Regions from separate parts of the Methylocystis echinoides genome, predicted to be linked through region 1. Evidence: riboswitches for the same ligand, from Rfam matches in the RefSeq annotation. Region 1 holds a riboswitch; the other holds the start of a gene.

The links. Region 1 has a riboswitch for cobalamin ahead of RVU70_RS01230 (CbtB-domain containing protein). Riboswitches for the same ligand answer to the same signal wherever they lie in the genome.
Region 2: linked by a shared signal. The riboswitch ahead of RVU70_RS21195 (TonB-dependent receptor) and the one ahead of RVU70_RS01230 (CbtB-domain containing protein) in region 1 are both predicted to bind cobalamin.

Annotation. Positions count from the first base shown of each region.
Region 1 covers NZ_CP156084.1:240,870-245,997, reverse strand. Annotated here, with positions in the region: gene cobN (cobaltochelatase subunit CobN) at 1-234, opposite strand, end outside; gene cobW (cobalamin biosynthesis protein CobW) at 241-1,275, opposite strand; gene RVU70_RS01235 (CbtA family protein) at 1,272-1,940, opposite strand; gene RVU70_RS01230 (CbtB-domain containing protein) at 1,960-2,142, opposite strand; cobalamin riboswitch at 2,191-2,384, opposite strand; gene cobO (cob(I)yrinic acid a,c-diamide adenosyltransferase) at 2,420-3,034, shown strand; gene RVU70_RS01220 (hypothetical protein) at 3,201-3,383, opposite strand; gene RVU70_RS01215 (30S ribosomal protein S2) at 3,803-4,822, shown strand; gene tsf (translation elongation factor Ts) at 4,956-5,128, shown strand, end outside.
Region 2 covers NZ_CP156087.1:59,278-64,405, reverse strand. Annotated here, with positions in the region: gene RVU70_RS21205 (adenosylcobinamide amidohydrolase) at 1-372, shown strand, start outside; gene RVU70_RS21200 (hypothetical protein) at 454-921, shown strand; cobalamin riboswitch at 1,515-1,713, shown strand; gene RVU70_RS21195 (TonB-dependent receptor) at 1,831-4,410, shown strand; gene RVU70_RS21190 (hypothetical protein) at 4,490-5,083, shown strand.

The sequences.
Region 1 (5,128 bases):
ATGGCGCGCGACGGAGTCGAGATAGAGATCGACGGAATAGGGATGCGTCAGCTGCGCGAGCTGGGCGCAGCGCAGGCTCGCAAGCCTCTCGCGCGCCTCGTCATGCAGGCGGGCGACGAGGCGCAGCTCCGAGTCGGAGAAAGACAGAAAGACAATGTCGCCCGGCGTTTGCTTGAGATCCGTCGCCGCGCCGGCGTCGTCGAGGCTATGAAGATCGCGCGGAAGGAGATGCATGGCGCGTCACGGCTGGGCCAGCGCGGCGGCGATGGCGTCGCGATCGAGACCCTTCTGGCCGATCACGACGAGCCGGCTCGCGCGCTCTTCGCCCGGATTCCAGGCGCGATCGAAATGGTGCTGGATGCGCGCGCCGACGCCCTGCACGAGCAGCCGCATCGGCTTGCCGGCGACCTCGACAAAGCCCTTGATGCGCAGCACGTCGTGGGCGCGCGCGACGTCTGCGAGTTTCGCAACAAGCGCAGCCGCGTCGGACGCGGCGGGCAGGCTCACGACGAAGCTGTCGAAGTCGTCGTGATCGTGATCGGGCTCGGCGTCGTGATGCGAGGGGCGATTGTCGAGATCATTTTCCGCCGCCGCAGCAAGTCCGAGCAGCACGAGCGGATCGACCCTGCCTTCATGCGCGCGCACGAGTTTCACCGCCGCGCGCGCGCCCGACGTGAGACGCGCGGCCACCTCGCGCGCTTCATCTTCGTCGAGCAGATCGGTCTTGTTGAGGATGACGAGATCGGCGCAGGCAAGCTGATCCTCGAACACCTCTTCGAGCGGATTGTCGTGGTCGATCGTCTCGATCGCGGCGCGTTCCTCGGCGATCGCGTCAAGATCGTCGGCGAAGCGGCCTTCCGCCACCGCCTTGCCGTCAATGACGGCGATCACGCCGTCGACGGTCAGCCTCGAGCGGATCGCCGGCCACTCGAAGGCCTTTACCAGCGGCTTGGGCAAAGCGAGGCCGGACGTCTCGATGATAATGTGATCGGGCCGCTTTTCATGCGCGAGCATCGCTTCGATGGCCGGCACGAAATCGTCCGCCACCGTGCAGCACAGGCAGCCATTGGCGAGTTCGACGATATTTTCGTCGGGGCAATTCTCGACGCCGCAGGCGCGCAGAATGTCGCCGTCGACGCCGACGTCGCCGAATTCATTGATGACGAGGGCGAGACGACGGTCGCGGGCGTTCTCCAGCACGTGACGGATCAGCGTGGTCTTGCCGGCGCCCAGAAAGCCGGTGACGATGGTCGCTGGGATTTTCTGCGCGCTCATGCCGCCTCCGTTTCATCGCGTGACGAGAGCCGCCAGACGAGGCCGGCGAGCGCGCCGGCGAGCACCCAGCATGTCGCCTGCACTGCGAGCGACGCGGCGGCGAAACGCGCGGCGAGTTCAGCCGGAACCGTGCTTTCGGGCGCCGCCGGCGTCGGCCAGAAAAAATGCGGGGCGACGAGCATCGCGACGCCGAGCGCTCGGGCGACGACGGAGTCTCCCCGTAAAAGCGCATAAAGGCCCGACGCCGTCGAAACGGCCGTGGCGAACCACCAAAGCTGACGGCCCACAAGATCGGTCTCCGCCGCGCCGGGAAGCTGCGGCGCGAGGCCGAGGCTGGTGGCGAGGCCAGTGGCCGCGAAAGCGCAGGCGCCCCACAGCGCGGCGCGGCGCGGGCCGATCGCATCGCCCGACGCCAGCATGCCGGCGAGCAGGATCAGCGCATAGCCGATGCAGACGGCGACGGTTGCAACGCTCGTCGCCGCGGTGCGCCGCAGGCCCTCGAAAGCGGGCGCCGACTGTTCGGCGGCGTCACGCGCATGCTGCGCCGCCTCATAGACCTCGGCGGCGAGGATGAGGGGAGTGGTGGTGACATGCTGCAGGGCCGCGACAGCGAGTCCCGCAACAACGCCGGCGACGAGGCCGGCCGCCAGAAGGCGCGCGATCACGGGTCGCGTGGCGCGGCGATCAGTGACACGGGAAAGAGAGCGCGTGGCGCGAATCATGCGCCGCGTCGTGAACGCTCTGGGAATTGGCGAAGCCGGCGCCGTAGACGAGGCCGACGCCAAGCACAAAGGCGACGAAGGCGGCTTTGAGAACTTCCGCGCGCGAGGTTGCAAGCGAGCGGACGGCGGCGGTGTTGGTCGTCATGCGACGTCTCCCTGCCGCCCCACCGGCGGCGAAATGTTGCGACAGGCGATGAAGCATCGCCGCGACGGCAGGTCTCCTGGCTTCCGGTGCATCATCCGCGCCGCCTTCCCAAGCCTTTCGCTCAGTGGCCGATGGCGCAGCCTTCCCGGTTACAGTTGCGGGGGCAGCCGCGGTTTTGGGGCGTGCCCGCACCGCGTTCCCTGTTCGCCTTCTTGCGAAGGACCGTCGCGACCAGTCATATGCGTTGGTTCTGTAGACGTCAAATGAGGAGTCCGGCTTGACGGAAGAGGAAAACGACGCCGCGCGCCGCCACCGCGCCAAGATGGAAAAGCGCAAGGCCGTGCAGGACGCCGAGGTCGCCGGCAAGACCATCGCGCAACAGGGCCTGCTCATGGTCCACACCGGACCGGGCAAGGGAAAATCGACTGCGGCCTTTGGTCTTGCCTTACGGGCGCTTGGCCACGGCTGGAAAGTGGGCGTCGTGCAGTTCGGCAAGGGCCAGTGGCGCAGCGGCGAGCGCGAGATGCTCGAAAAGCTCGGCCCGGTGTCCTGGCATACGCTGGGCGAGGGCTTCACCTGGGAGACGCAGGACCGCGCTCGCGACGAAGCGGCCGCGCGCCGCGCCTGGGACAAGGCCTGCGAATTGATGGATGACCCCGACGTCCGCCTGCTGGTGCTCGACGAGCTGAATATTTCGCTGCGCTACGACCATCTCCCGCTCGAAGAGGTTCTCTCCCGACTCGGGTCGCGACGCGCCGACCTTCATGTCGTCGTCACAGGAAGAAACGCCAAGCCGGAACTGATCGCGGCCGCCGACCTGGTGACAGAAATGACGCTGGTGAAACATCATTTCTCGGCGGGCGTGAAGGCGCAGGCGGGGATCGAGTTTTAGTCCGACAGGCGCGTGCGCATGGCGTCGCGCCGCTCAAAAAAGGAGGCCGACGCTCGAGCTTGTCGAGACCGTCGGCTCCCATTTGCTCGACCACATAGAATATGGCCGACCCTGCAAAGACGAGACCGGGAGCGAAGCCCCCGGCAAGTCCATGGCAGGGGTATGATTACTGAACCATGCGAACGGTGCGGCCGACGCCCGGATCGGTGCCGTTGCCCGTACCGTTGGTGCCCTCGGGGGAGATCCAGTCCGGAACCCACGTGAGAGCGACGATGACGAAGCCGACGAAAGCGGCAACCCAGATCAGCATCTTGCCAATGTCGCCGGAGTTGTGAACGTTGACGGCCATGCGTTTTCCCCCTGTTGTTTTTTTACCAGAATGCTTGCCGCATCGAGGTAACCCTAGCTCGATTCAAAACGCTTGGCAATGCGCCTGTAAAACCGGTTTTTAAGGGTTCAAAATTGCCATATAAGCCAATAAGTTCATGGCATTAGACTGCGACAACAGGTCGCGGAGGAAATAATTTTTGCGTCGCAAAATTTAAAGTTTTCGCCCTCACGGGTCCTTTCCCGGCGGGCTGCTCGGGCGCGCGCGGGGGTCGGCGCGCAACCGGCGCGACGAGGCTATTGCTCCTTGGCTGCGCTTCGCCTATAAGCGCGCGCATCCCACAGGCGAAAGTCTCACGGCGTCTGATCCAAGACGTCGTTTCCGGTGGTCGGATTTCCGGCCCGTCCAAGCTTTCGCCGAGGCTCAACCGGAGAAAAAACATGGCGATTCCCGATTTTTCCATGCGCGGCCTTCTCGAGGCGGGCGCTCATTTCGGCCACCAGGCGCATCGCTGGAACCCGAAGATGGCCCCTTATATCTTCGGCGCGCGCAACAACATCCACATCATCGACCTCGCCCAGACGGTGCCGCTGCTGCATCAGGCGCTGAAGGTCGTCTCCGACACGGTGGCCAAGGGCGGCCGCGTGCTCTTCGTCGGCACCAAGCGCCAGGCGCAGGACCAGATCGCCGACGCCGCCAAGCGCAGCGCGCAATATTACATCAATTCCCGCTGGCTCGGCGGCACGCTGACCAACTGGAAGACGATTTCCGGCTCCATCAACCGTCTTCGCAAGCTCGACGACCAGCTCTCGGCCGGCGCCCAGGGCGTCACGAAGAAGGAACGCCTGCTGCTGACGCGCGAGCGCGAGAAGCTCGAAAAGGCGCTGGGCGGCATCAAGGACATGGGCGGCACGCCCGACCTGATCTTCGTCATCGACACCAACAAGGAGCAGCTCGCGATCAAGGAGGCCAACCGCCTCAAGATCCCGGTCGTGGCGATTCTCGACACCAACTGCGATCCCGACGGCGTGACCTTCCCGATCCCCGGCAATGACGACGCCGGCCGCGCCATTGCGCTTTACTGCGATCTCATCGCCAAGGCGGCGATCGACGGCATCTCCCGCAGCCAGGGCGCGCTGGGCGTCGACCTCGGCGAGGCCGAAGCGCCGGAAGCCGAGCCCGCGGTCGCCGACAGCGCTGGCGCCGGCGCGGCTTATGAGTCGACGGAAGCCTTCGAGCTTCTCGCCGCCCCGCGCGGCGCGCCCGACGATCTCGCCAAGCTGAATGGCGTCGGTCCGCAGCTCGTCAAGAAGCTCAATGACGCCGGCGTCTTCCATTACTGGCAGATCGCCGCGATGACGCCCGCCGACGTCGAGAAGGTCGACGCCGATCTCAAGCTCAACGGCCGCATCTCCCGCGACGGCTGGGTCGATCAGGCGCGCGCGCTTTTGTCCGCGTAACGCGGACCGTCATTTTTTGGCTTTACCCCGGGCGCCGGCTCTTTCCTGAGCCGGCGCCCGTCGCAATAAACGCCCCAGAGAGCCGGGAAGCCGCCCGCATGCTTCCAACCGGCGAAACAGAAGGATTTCAACCATGGCCACGATCACCGCCGCCCTCGTCAAGGAACTGCGCGAGAGCACTGGCGCCGGCATGATGGATTGCAAGGCCGCGCTCACCGCGACCGAAGGCGAATTCGAGGCTGCGGTCGACTGGCTGCGCAAGAAGGGTCTCTCCAAGGCCGCCAAGAAGGCCGATCGCGTCGCCGC
Region 2 (5,128 bases), on a different replicon from region 1:
GCGGCGAATATGAATAATCTTTGCATCGCTGAAGAGCAATTTCGCGACCTTGCCGTGGCGACGATCGCGACCGGCGGCGTCGACGGGAATGCGGCCCGCGCTGGCGATCCGTCGTCCTATTATGAGTTCAGCGGAGTTTTCGAGCGCTTCGGCCCTATTGGGCCCGACCAACATGGAACAATCAACGTTATGCTGGTCATCAACACGCCTGTGTCGGATGGCGCGCTCGTTCGCGCGGTGATGACCGCAACCGAGGCCAAAACGGCCTTGTTGCAGGAGTTGTCGGCGCCCTCGCGGCAATCATCACAGATCGCCACGGGAACTGGCACCGATCAGATTGCCGTGATGGCGCCCGCCGATGGACCGCTCTAGCTAACCTCAGCAGGACATCACAGTAAGCTCGGAGAATTAATCGGCCGTACGGTCCATCGCGCCGTCAAAGACACGCTCGCCTTGCAAAACGGTCTCACGCCAATCCGTCAATCTTCCTGCGCCCGATTGCTCGAACGCTTCGGCTGCCAGCCGGACACTTTGTTCGAAGAGATAAGTCGACGCTTGCCGGCTGCATTAGCGGCGCTGGCCCGGCAAAACGACCACGATCTGGACCGCGACCCATTAACTGTAGCAGCGGTTGCAGCTCTTGTTCATCTTCACGACCAGCTGTCCTGGGGTTTGTTGCCACAAACCTGTTGGCCCGATATCGCCTGCCGACACGGGGCCCACATCGCAATTGCTGTCGCCGGACGAACGGAACGGTATAAGGATTATTGTAATCGACTAGCCAGCACCTCCGGAATTTATGAGCCCAGCAATCTTGCAACGCTCGTGGCGACCGCGCTTGCTATGGGATTTATCGACAAATGGGACAAAACCCTCATGCGCCTTGACAACGTCGTGACAACGTCCGGATCAGCCGAATAGCGGGTCCGCCAACTTGTCCGTCGGCTTGCATTGCCACGGAGGTTTTCCCGGAAGGAACAGATACGCGACGCGATCGAGAGCGTCATTCTTACTTGTCATAAGGCCTGGCGTAAAAAGCGCTTTTGCGCAAGTTGAGTTGCAAAAGTAGGGACTTTGCTGCGCGTCTTGCTCCATAACTCCGAGTGAGCGCCTTCGGTGGTAAGGGCGGCAGGTTGCGGCATCTCCGAAGTTCCGCGTGCACAAGTATAGTATCGATTTCTGCCTTTTCCTGTCGAACCGACGGGGTGGGGCTTATGGACGCGGCGCGACTGGGCGACCGTTTCGGGGAATGACTCTCGGCCAACGGCAGGCAGCAAAGATCGGATTCACCGCATTTGATTTAATGCTCTTCCCGTTTTGCCAGGGGCGATCAAAGCGCAAGCAACTCGAAGCAGCGTCATGTTGTGCCTAGGTCACGACGAAAGCTTCCGCTCAAGTCATGGAGGCCCGGGGGTTCATTCGCCGTCGCGTTCACGGTTGATGCGGAATCGCAACGGTCCATCGAATCTTTGCGCTGCTCTTATCCATACGGCTTGACTAGTCCGCCTGCTACAGGCTTTTATGATCTCGATGGTTCCCTTCGGGGATCAAAACGGGAATTCGGTGCGCGCGAGAGCGCTATTCCGAGGCTGCCCCCGCAACTGTGAGCGGAGAGCCTTCGAGCCAATATGCCACTGGGGAAATTTCCCTGGGAAGGCGGCTCAAGGCGACGACCCGCGAGCCAGGAGACCTGCCATCATTCGTGGTCACGCGCGATAGCGTCGGTCGGGGTGCACCGAGGCGGTCGATCTCCATCTTGGGCTAGTTGTCGCCCATGATGGACTCAGACCTTTCGCAGTGACGGTCCACGTCTGCTGCGAGCTCATGCTTATGAAATCCCAATTCCCGAAAGCCCACAAAGACCGCAATTGCGGCGTCTTGCGGCGTGGCTCGCCCTTCCTACCCTGCGTCCTTTCTGTGATCTTTTCGGCGCCGGCTTTCGCCCAGGAGGTGCTGCCGGCGATTGAGATCGGCACGCCGAAACCGAGCCCCAATCGCGGCGCGAGCGGCGGCGGCGCCACGACGGGAGCGCCAGCGGCTATCGAACAGGCCGCTGATGGCAACGGCACGCAAATCGGGCCTGGGAACAACGGGCAAATTTGCGCCGATGGGATCTGCAATAATCCCACGTCCTACGCCGCGCCGATCGAGTCGCTAGGGACCAAAGTCAACACGCCGGTCATGGACGCGCCGGTCACGACCAAGATGGTCACCCAGCAGATGCTTCGGGATCAGCAGGTCATCACAATCGATCAAGCACTGAAAGACGTCAGTGGCGTCGCGTTCTCGGGGGGCGGCAACGCGGCGGTTGGGAACGCGTTCACGCAAATCATTCTTCGCGGCTTTCCGACACAAAACTATTTCCGCGATGGTTTCCGGATTGACAGCTTCGGCGTGGGTGGCTTCGGCACGTCCGCAGGAGTCGCCAGCGTCAATATGGCGAATGTGGAGAGCGTCGAAGTCCTGAAAGGGCCAGCCGCCATCCTCTATGGCGCGGTGGAGCCAGGCGGCATCGTTAACATCAACACAAAGCAGCCGCTGGATAAGCCAGCATTTTCATTGCAGCAACAGTTCGGTAGTTACGCCGCCTACCGCACGGTCCTCGACGCCACAGGACCCGTCACTCAAAACAAGGATCTGCTCTACCGCGTCATCATGTCGTATGAGAACGACGGGTCATTCCGTTCGCTCGATTACGCCACAAATTTTATGATAAATCCCGTCCTGCGATGGGATATTGACGGCGGCACCTGGATCAGGGCGTCCAGTCAATTTCAACGAAACAATATGAATCAAGATAATTTCTTCACCCCGTATTTCGGGATGTTCTCCCCTCTTTGGCTTGGACGCAGTTTCAACTGGGGGCCGAGATCGCCCTACAATCAGCAGGAGGACTTTACCGAAGTCACGTTTCATCACGACTTCAATAAAGACTGGTCGTTCCAGCAAACCGCCTTTGTGCAGTTATTTCAAAACAATATGCTAAACAACGGCGGTTCTTCCTTCATCACTGACTGCGTGACCCCTGGAAGCTCGTCCTGTTATTTACCTTACCCGCCTTACTATCCGCCGCTTCAAAACAGCGTCGTTCTGTTTAACACTTCTTCCCCGCTTAACACCAGGCAGGCGGAATATTCGACGCAGGCCAACCTGGTTGGCCATTTCGATACCGGGTTTCTCGAGCATACTTTGCTTTCCGGAGCCGACTACTATCGTTTGAATTTTAGAAGCTCTTATCTGTACACTGCCTATCCGGAACAGATCGGTCTGTTCGGCGCGCCGGTTCCTTATAGTCCCGCATATAACGCTTATCCCGGCAGCGCCACGACCCAGTACTCTGACAATGTCGGTGCCTATCTTCAAGATCAGATCAAGTTGCCATATGGCTTTAACGTCCTCGCTGGCGCCCGCTGGCAATATCTCAACAGCAGAACGGGGACCAGCAACTCCGACATCTGCGGGCCCTTCGCCATCAACCCAATTGCAGGACTTGTCTTCCCCTGCAATTATGACGCAATCCTCACGACGAAACAGCTCGTCGGGCAGAGAGTCACGCCGCGTGCCGGGCTTCTGTGGCGACCGCTCGAGTGGATCAGTTTCTACGGGAATTACACCCAGTCCTACAGCCCGAATTACAACGGCAGGCTCGTTTACGGCACGAACGACCCGGCGCCCCCGAGCGCCGGCGAGCAGGAGGAGGGAGGCGTCAAGCTTTCTCTGTTCGACGGGAGACTTCAGGCCACGGCCGCCTACTACCATCTGGTCAAGACCAATATTCCCGTCTCCCTTCCCTTCAGCTTTACGTCGAGTTTCCAATACGTGAATGTTGTAGGCCAAGCGCGCTCTCAGGGTCCTGAGCTCGACATTCAGGGCGAGCTTCTGCCTGGCTGGAGCGTGAACCTCGCCTACGCCAACACCGATGCAATCATCGCCAAAACCAAGCTGAATCAATTGTCGGCGCCGGCCCCCGGGCAACCGGTTCCCTTCGTTCCCCGAAATGTCGGAGCGTTATCGTCAGCCTATGAATTCAAGGACGGCTTGTTGAAAGGGCTGAGAGTGGGGGCGCGCTACGATTATACCGGCTACCTTCCCTTCGCTCGCACGGCGAATGATGGGACTTATATCGTTGGCCAGTCTACGCCGCGCTATGGCCTGATCGGCCTCTTTGGCGCTTATGAGTACAATTTCGACAAATATAAAGTCATTTCCCAACTCAATGTGAGCAATCTCTTGGACAAGACCTACTTCGTCACGGGCGGCTTGGGGCCGACGGCTTTCGACCCGTATCATCCTTACGGGGGCGCGTTCCTGACTAATCCCGAAAGCGTAGGGTGGAACATGCAACAGTTAAACTTCAACGTCATCGGCGCGCCACGTACGTTTCGTGGGTCGATCAAGGTGTCGTTCTGAGCCCGCGCGGCGACTTTGGCGCAGGTTCAGGGGAACGGTACCAGCGCTCCCCTTACTGCTTTCAGGGACAAGAAATCGCATGACCAGTAGAGATGCTGCTGAATCGTCGCCCACACGAGTCGTGGAGCCTGACGGAACGCCTTTGGACGTGTTTTCCCTGCCGACCGATCCGGCGAGCCTCGAAGAGCTGCTTCGGGACCTCTTCGAGAACCATTGGCGAGAAATCACCTTCGGCATTCTCATTCAGGGCGCCGCCTGGGAGATGAAGACCGATCGCCCACCGACGCGCATCGGCATGCTCGACGGCTATTTGACTGTCGCTTTCGGGGTTCCGCATTTCCACGTCTGCATTGGCGAAAACAAGGGCCCGCGTAACCGGCCGACGTCGCCGGAACTGGCCCGCCATCGGCGCACGGCGCGGGCGGAGATCTACCGCCGGATGGGGCGCACCTGCGTGCCCATGTCCTGGGGCGTTCAGCTCTTCAATGGCGCAAACGAGCAACAGATCACGGTCCTGCTGCCGAACCCGTTCCTGCATCCAGAGACCGACAAGATCCTGAAGGAACCCGACTGGTCCCGTCTCGCCTTGTGGGACAAACTCCGGGCGCGATGGTTTGGCCTGACCGACCCCGACCCGATCGATCGTTCGGCAGGCCGCTTCGCGCATGCCTGACCGTTTCGCGCATCCTGGCGGCCGATTCAAGCTACGGCCGCCAGG